DNA from 2 places in the Paenibacillus sp. LS-5 genome. Region 2 is predicted to be linked to the other one. Evidence: riboswitches for the same ligand, from Rfam matches in the RefSeq annotation. Region 2 holds a riboswitch; the other holds the start of a gene.
What was found. Region 2 has a riboswitch for S-adenosylmethionine ahead of metA (homoserine O-acetyltransferase MetA). Riboswitches for the same ligand answer to the same signal wherever they lie in the genome.
Positions count from the first base shown of each region.

Region 1: it holds a riboswitch for S-adenosylmethionine, as region 2 does, so the genes downstream of both, AC0MA3_RS12935 (methionine ABC transporter ATP-binding protein) here and metA (homoserine O-acetyltransferase MetA) in region 2, are expected to answer to the same signal.

Region 1 is NZ_JBWAVA010000007.1:73,522-77,944, reverse strand. It holds gene AC0MA3_RS12945 (UbiD family decarboxylase) at 1-1,604, shown strand, start outside; gene AC0MA3_RS12940 (Cthe_2314 family HEPN domain-containing protein) at 1,617-2,360, shown strand; SAM riboswitch class I at 2,454-2,597, shown strand; gene AC0MA3_RS12935 (methionine ABC transporter ATP-binding protein) at 2,696-3,712, shown strand; gene AC0MA3_RS12930 (methionine ABC transporter permease) at 3,712-4,380, shown strand.
Region 2 is NZ_JBWAVA010000004.1:197,736-202,158, reverse strand. It holds gene AC0MA3_RS08505 (HRDC domain-containing protein) at 1-102, shown strand, start outside; gene AC0MA3_RS08500 (1-phosphofructokinase family hexose kinase) at 214-1,146, shown strand; gene corA (magnesium/cobalt transporter CorA) at 1,230-2,165, opposite strand; SAM riboswitch class I at 2,593-2,731, shown strand; gene metA (homoserine O-acetyltransferase MetA) at 2,819-3,748, shown strand; gene AC0MA3_RS08485 (aminotransferase class I/II-fold pyridoxal phosphate-dependent enzyme) at 3,794-4,423, shown strand, end outside.

The sequences.
Region 1 (4,423 bases), on a different contig from region 2:
CGTTTCCAGTGGCGACCAATCTCTTCGGCACGGTACGCCGGGCCAATCAGGCATTCGGGACGCGTCCGGAGCAGTTGATGAAGTCGATGATGGGAGCGGTGGAAACCTTGCTGCCGCCAACAGCGTCAGGGATCTGGAAGGAAAAACGGCTGTTCATGGACCTGCTTAAGGTGGGGACCCGAAATGTGCCGCAGGGAGAAGCCCCGGTGCTTGGCATCTGCCGCAGTACGGATCCTCTTAAAGAGTTGCCCCGAATTACCAGCTGGCAGGAGGAAGGAGGTCCCTCCATTCTTCTGCCTATAGTGTATACGGAGAGCATTACTAACCCGAATGACCATAACCTAGGGATATACCGGAATCAAGTTTATGATGACAGCAAAGTGGGATTACATTGGCAAAAGCATAAAGGGGGCAGCTTCCATCACCGGGAGGCAGAGCTGCTCGGAGAATCACTTCCGGTATCCGTTTTTTTAGGCGGCCCCCCGGCATTGATCGCCGCAGCTGCGGCTCCTGTTCAAGAACGGATACCCGAACTGATGCTAGCCTCTCTGGTGCTGGGGCGAAAGCTGCAGATGGTCAAGGACCCGATGGGAGGGCACCGGATTCCCGCAGAAGCGGAGTTCGCCATCCGGGGACTGGTAATGCCGCAAGAGCGCCACACAGACGGACCTTTTGGCGATTACTATGGTTATTATTCCAAACCCAGCGATTTTCCAGTCATGCACGTTCAGCGGATTTGGCATCGCAAGGATGCCATCTATCCGGCAACCATTGTCGGCAAGCCGCGCCAGGAGGACTACTATCTCAGGGAGTATATACAGCGGCTCTTAGCTCCTGTGTACCCGCTGCTCATGCCTTCTGTCAAAGCACTGTGGGAGTATTCGGAAAGTGGTCCGCATTCTCTGGTATCAGCTGTCGTGAGAGAGAGCTATCCTAATGAAGCGATGGTATCTGCCTTCCGGATTCTGGGAGAGGGCCAGCTATCCCGGACCAAATTCCTGCTGTTAACAGATAAACCGGCCGATTTGACTGATTTCCCCGGACTGCTGGAGAGTGTACTGGAACGCTTTGACCCCGCTTCAGGCCTCAGGATATACGGCAATGCCTCCCAGGACGATCAAGCGCATTCTGCGAATCCGTCCAACAGCAGCAGCAAGGCTATCATGCTGGGGGTGGGTAGTCCGGTGCGAGAGCTTCCTTATGAGTATTCAGAAGGTCTGCTGCCAGGAATCACAGAGGCAATTCCTTACTGCCGTGGATGTTTAGCCGTTTCCGGTGCATCCTATGAAGAAGATCCACAGCTTCCGTCCCGGCTAGTCGCGGCTCTGCGTGCGCAGGGAACAGCCTGGCCGCTCGTGATTGTGGTCGATAACGCCGCTGATACGGTGCGTTCCCAAACTTCTTTCCTCTGGACGGTGTTCACAAGGTTCGAACCGGCCAGCGATATCTACGAGGAATATGAGATCAAGCGCCATCATATTGGCTATAAGCTTCCCCTTGTGATCGATGCCAGGATGAAGCGGGGGTATCCGGAGGAGCTGGTTCCGCGTGAGGATATTGTTCAGCGGGTGGACCGCAACTGGAAAAGCTATTTCCCACACTGAGGAGGTTACAGGATGCTGCGGATATTACTCGGAGAGCCGCCCCGTGAGAACAGCGGTGTGCTGGCTGATGCCATGGAGAATATGGCCAAGCTAGCATCCACGCTGCGCAAGGACATGAACTTACATGAAGACCATGACCACGAATACCGCAAGCTTGAAATTTGGACACGCGGACTAATCTCCTCTCTGGATGAGCTGGAGCAAAGCTGGTTCGCAGCTGCCTTTTTCCGCAAATCTGTGGTAGCGGGTTACATGGATGATATGTCCCCTATGGAACAGGGCGAATATGCAAGATATGTTTACTTTTATAAAGATGGCTTCATTCGTGTGTTTTCGCTGCTGGACAAGCTGGGTACGGTGCTTAACAGTCTGTATGATCTGAACACCAGCAAGATCAAAGCCCATTTCTCTTATTTTACCGTACTCCGCCAGTTTCAATTACTTAAGCAGCACACAGAACTCGCTGATGAACTGGAAGCGATCAAGAACTCCTACCGGGAGCCGCTGGAGAATCTGCGCAAACGACGTAACGCCGAGATCCACTATATGAATGCTGAGATGCAGGATGATCTGTGGCAGCGGCATCAGGGGCTTCATGATAAGATACATCTTGAGGATTTGGACAGCCATCTGGAGGATTTGAAGCAAAGCCTTGAGATGGTATGTAAAACCTTGGCAGCAGCATTCCGGTACAGCAATAAGCAGTGGCACAAGAGCAACATCGCTGCAAATCTAAAGCCCGGGGGTTCTTCATAAGTAAAAAGTTCCCTTTGACAAAAAACTTGAAACTTACTATACTTGAGATTGCATTAGCATCTTACATGTTAGGGCAACTAATTGCATAACAAACTCTTATCGAGAGCGGCGGAGGGATAGGCCCGATGAAGCCCGGCAACCGATTTGTATGGGAAGCGACTAACGTCACTCTTGTTCAAATGTCATGGTGCTAATTCCTACAATGCCGCGTGGTTTGCGGTCGTTGGCAGATGAGAAGGCATGGTTAACACAATCACAGGGCCTCTTGCGATCTGCATTCGATCGTAAGAGGTCTTTTTGGTTTTTATATGGGTTACTTGGGGAGGACAACTGTTTTGATAGAGCTGAAAGATTTGACGAAGGTATACGGAAAAGGCAGCAACGCTGCAACGGCGCTCTCCGGGCTGAACCTGTCGATTCAAAAAGGGGAGATTTTTGGAGTCATCGGCCACTCGGGTGCCGGCAAAAGTACGCTGATCCGTTGCATCAACCTGCTGGAACGCCCGACACACGGTGAGGTATGGGTGGACGGCGTGGAATTGACTTCCCTTAGTCAAAGACAACTGCAGGAACAGCGCCGCAAGATCGGCATGATCTTTCAGCATTTTAATCTGCTGTCTTCTGCGACGGTCTACGACAACATTGCTTTTCCTCTAAGACTGGCGGGGACGCCAGCCAAACAGATTCAACCGAGGGTTAGGGATCTGCTTGCACTTGTAGGTCTTGAAGAGCATAGCCGCAAATATCCGGCACAACTATCCGGAGGGCAGAAGCAGCGGGTAGGCATTGCGCGGGCCTTGGCCAGTAATCCCGATGTGCTGCTCTGCGATGAAGCAACCTCAGCCCTTGACCCGCAGACGACCGACGCTATTCTGAGGCTTCTGCTGGACATTAACCGGAAGTTCAATCTGACCATTGTGTTGATTACTCATGAAATGCATGTGATCCAGAGCATCTGTGACCGGGTTGCAGTCATTCATGGCGGCGGGATTGTCGAGCAGGGGGAAGTAGCCGAGGTTTTCCTGAAGCCGCAGCATGAGGTGACGAAGGATTTCATCCGTAGTGAAAGTCAGCAGGACGGGCCACTTCGTGTAGCACTGGATGCCGTATATGAACAGTACAGCAAATCAGTCAAGATTACCTTCCTGGGACAAAAAACATACGAATCAACGCTTTCTCATGTGGTCAGGGGAACCGGTGTGGATTTTGCAATTCTGCAGGGAACGATTTCCACAATTAAGGATGTGCCTTACGGCCAGCTTGTGGTGCGGTTTGAGGGAAGTCTCGAAGCGGTTGAAGCGACTCTGGCCGAGCTGGCCGCACAAGGTCTTGATGTGGAGGTGTTTGCGTAATGGGCGGCTTGAATTTTAATGAGATTAACTGGGAAGAAATGCTGGATGCAGGCATCGCTACCCTTCGAATGTTGGCCTATTCCGGAATGTTCACAATTATTCTTGGTTTACCACTCGGAATTGTGTTATATTTATGGGGAAGATCGAATAACGTCATTATCAGGTCGATTTACTCGGTATTATCCTTCGTGGTGAATATCCTGCGTTCGGTGCCTTTCATTATCCTGATGGTCGCTTTGATTCCACTCAGCAAAAGTATTATGGGGACTTCGATAGGCGTACTGGGTACCATTCCGGCGCTGGTAATCGGCGCAGCTCCGTTTTTTGCCAGACTGGTGGAAACAGCTCTACGCGAGGTGGACCGGGGCGTGATCGAAGCCGCGCAAGGGATGGGGGCCTCGACAGGGCAAATCGTCTGGCGCGTGCTTTTGCCGGAAGCCCGTCCAGGTTTGTTAGCCGGAGTGACCATTACCATCGTTACACTGGTTTCATACACAGCTATGTCGGGAATGATTGGCGGCGGTGGTCTGGGCGACCTGGCAATCCGTTACGGTTATTACCGCTATCAGAAGGAAGTCATGATAATCTCGGTAGCGCTGATGGTAATTCTCGTGCAGCTGCTGCAAATGGCCGGTGACCGGCTGGTTCAACATTTTACCCGGAAATAAGGTACTTCCATATACAAGCCTTATTCTACACACATAATCATTA
Region 2 (4,423 bases):
CCTGCGGAAGGGCTGGATGTCTATTATGAGCGGCTGCGCCTAATCCGCATCCGGTATCGGAGGGGGCAGGCGGTTCAGTTAGGTTCGGCAACGAATTTTTAGTTTCGGCAGACTGGTGTCTTGAATGAAGCAGTTTCCTTGGAGTTCTCCCTTTAGGAAAATACAGTGTATTGGAGTAAAATACAGGTATTCCGAGTAAAAGGAGAGAACGCTATGATCGTAACATTAACGGTTAACCCTAGCGTGGATGCCAGCACAGGGATTGAAAAGGTGGTGCCGGACCATAAGCTGCGCTGCCGGGAAGCTTCTTATAAGCCTGGAGGCGGCGGGGTCAACGTATCCAGGGCCATCCACAGACTGGGTGGCGATTCCCTGGCCCTGTATGCATCTGGCGGACTGCACGGGCAACTGATTCATGAGATGCTGGATAAGGAGGGGGTCAGCCACCAGGAGATCCCGATTTCCGGACAGACACGGGAAAATCTAATTGTCGTAGAGGAATCCACAGGACAACAGTTCCGATTCGATATGCCGGGTCCGCGGTTTATTGAAGGTGACTGGGAGCAGTGCTTGGATCAATTGAAATCGTTGGCAGGGAAACCATCGTATATTGTAGCGAGCGGAAGCCTGCCTCCAGGCTGTCCGGCAGATTTCTATGGCCGTGTTATTGAAGCGGTGAAGCCATGGCAGGCGAAGGTTATTGTGGATACCTCGGGCGAAGCGCTGCAAAAGGCGGCGGATGCTGGCGTATATCTGCTCAAACCCAATGCACGCGAGCTTGAGGAGCTGGCCGGACACGCAATTACAGGTGATGCCGAAATTCAGGCGGCTGCGCTGGAGCTGATCGAGCAAGGACGGACAGAGGTGGTACTGGTGTCGCTTGGCGGAGAGGGGGCCCTATTGATTACAAGGGAGGGCTGCGAGCATATCAAGGCACCTGAAGTTCCCGTGCTGAGTGTGGTAGGGGCCGGTGACAGTCTGGTGGGCGGGCTGGTCTACAGTCTGGAACGGGGGTGGCCTCTGCGCCGGGCGGTTCAATTCGGAATCGCCTCCGGAGCGGCGGCGGTAATGAACCCGGAGCGTGAGCTGTGCAAACGCGGGGATACGGAACGGTTGTTTGCGCTAATCGAGGCAGCAGATGCTTAAGCTCTGATATAAACCAAAAAGACGAAGGCTTCCTTACCATGAGGTATAGGGGGCCTTCGTCCTGCTTATTCGTCCAATATGATTCATAGCCATTCCTTTTTGCGGAAAATAAACAGCATCCCGCAGCCAAGTGTAACCATGACCGCAATGACTCCATAGTAGCCGTAACGGGTATGGATTTCAGGAATATTATCAAAGTTCATCCCGTAGATCCCTGTAATAACTGTCAGCGGCATGAATATCGTGGTAATGGCGGTGAAGACTCTCATGATCTCATTCGCGCGGTTGGCGATACTGGACTGGTAAGCTTCACGTAAGTTGCCCATGAGATCGCGGTAGGTTTCAAAGGTTTCAGAGATCTTGACCGCATTTTCATAAATATCGCTAAAATATTTCTGCAGCTGATCATCGATCAGACGGAGGTCTTTTTTGTTAAGGGTATTGATAACTTCCTTCTGTGGTCCCAGCATTTTCTTCAGCCAGAGAATTTCACTCCGCAGACCGATGATCTCGCTCAGATGCGATTTCTTGGTATGCATCAGGATATCCTCTTCCAGTTTCTCAATCCGCGCCTCTATCCGGTCACCAACGGAGAAAAAGTTGTCTACGACAAGGTCGATCAGCAGATAAAGGAACCGGTCCGGCTCACTAACCTCTTGCTCCCACAGGACGGGCTTCAGCACACGCAGTTCGTGGATCTTTTGCTTGGTCACGGTGATAATGAAATGTCTGCCCAGAAACACGTTGAGCGCCCGGAGGAAGATCTCTTCATCATCAAAACGGATGCTATTAACTACAATAAAATAATGGCTCTCATAAATTTCAAGCTTTGGACGCTGATCCTCTTCGCTGAGGCAGTCTTCAACGGCCAGATCATGCAGATTGTACAAAGGCTGAAGCAGCTCCAGATCCTCAACATCCGCATCAATCCAATAAAATCCCTCTGCAGGGACTGTCAATGTTTCTTCAATGTCATCTACAGGTGTAAAAACGCCTGCGTTTACCAACCGGATTTTCATCTGATTCCGCTCCTCTTGACCCCGGTCTTCTCCAGGGCTTGTGCTAATATAGGCACAGGGAAAAATCAGCTTGGCCGGTGGTACGGTCAATCCATGAGGCCAAATGACGGTTCGAGGGCATGAAGAAGAAATGCTCCCGCCGCCGGCAAGCTGATGTTAATCCTGTGTGGTTGCTCTTTCTGGACGCTTAACTGCGAACTCGGGTCGCCTTCCATTCTTCTCTCACCTCTTCTTATCGTCAGGTAGGGCCTTTGAAACCCTTGTCTAGTATAACCCCCGGGTATAGGTCTTTCAAGCTAAATTCTTTACGCTTAAAAGGGCCTACTAGCATTGTATGGACTTGACGAAAAGGAGGTTCATGATTTAAAGTAAATTTTAAGAAAAGCATTTAACGTTATGTGACTTTTTCTCAATTGAATACAGCTAAATCTTATCAAGAGCAGGTGGAGGGACTAGCCCGATGAAACCCGGCAACCGGCGTGTGAACGCACGGTGCTAATTCTTGCGGAAGCTTTTGCAGGTAAGCCATTCAGGCTGCCTGGCACAAGTTCTCTGGCAGATGAGAGAGGCGCATATGACTAACAGATATATGACCTTTCTCGCCCGGGAAAGGTCTTTTTTATATTCATTTTAACGGAGGAGTGGAAACTGTAATGCCAATTAAAATTCCCGACAGCCTGCCGGCCAAGGAAGTTTTGTCCGGAGAAAATATTTTTGTAATGGATGAAAGCCAGGCTTTCCACCAGGATATCCGCCCGCTTCGTATCGCGATTCTGAATTTGATGCCTACTAAGGAAACCACGGAGACGCAATTGCTGCGTCTGGTCGGGAATTCACCGCTTCAGGTGGATGTTGTACTGCTGCACCCTAGCTCCCATACCTCGAAGAACACTTCGGCAGAACATCTGAAGAGTTTTTACAAAACCTTTGATGAGATCAGTGACCGCCGCTTTGACGGGCTGATTGTAACCGGCGCTCCGGTGGAGCAGTTTGAATTCGAAGACGTGAACTACTGGGAAGAGCTTAAGGGAATATTTGAATGGAGCAAGCACAATGTGACCTCGACAATGCATATCTGTTGGGCCGCACAAGCAGGGCTTTATCATCACTTCGGCGTTCACAAGGTGGAACTGGAAGAGAAGTGTTTCGGCGTTTTTCCACACACCATTAACCATACTAACGTAAAGCTGCTGCGCGGTTTTGACGAGGTGTTCCATGTTCCGCATTCCCGGCACACGGATGTCTCGCGTGAAGATATCCTTGCGAATCCCGAGCTGCAGATTCTTGCCGAATCCGAGGAAGCCGGAGTGTATCTGGTGTCGACGCTTGACGGAAAACAAATTTTCGTGACCGGACATTCCGAATATGACCCGTTGTCGTTAAAATGGGAGTATGACCGGGATATCGCCAAAGGAATGGATATTGCCATTCCGAAGCATTACTACCCTAAGGATGATCCGCAGCGCACACCGCCGGCTGTCTGGCGTGCTCATGCCAACTTATTATTCTCTAATTGGCTCAATTACTATGTATACCAGGAGACCCCTTACGATATAGACCAGGCCGATTATTTAGTATTTTAAAATATAGAAAATATATGCATACACCACACTTAGGAGGCAGCAGCAATGGATGAGAAACTGAGGATTGAGAGCAGATTGGCACAGATAGGTTCACTCGAGGACCCGGCTACAGGAGCAATTAATTATCCGATCTATAACGCTACGGCTTTCCGTCACCCCAGACTCGGGCAGAGCACAGGTTTTGATTATATCCGTACCAAGAATCCTACCCGCTCGGTGCTGGAAGAAGCTGCAGCACAACTGGAATCCGGCGATGCAGCCTTTGCCTGCAGTTCTGGAATGGGGGCGCTGACGACGGTATTTTCTTTGTTTGGACAGGGCGACCATTTGGTGGTTTCGCTGGACCTGTATGGCGGAACCTACCGTCTGCTTGAACGGATTCTTTCCAAATATGGCATCAGCGCTTCCTATGTGGATACGAATGATCTGGACGGGCTGGAGGCTTCGCGGCGTCCGAATACCAAGGCTGTATTTATCGAAACACCTACCAATCCTCTAATGATGATTACAGATATCGAAGCTGTTTGTACCTGGTCCAACCGTCATGGCCTGCTCACCATTGTCGACAACACGCTGTTGACGCCCTTTTTCCAGCGGCCGCTGGAGCTCGGAGCGGATATCATCGTTCATAGCGCAACCAAATATTTGGGGGGGCATAACGATGTCCTTGCCGGG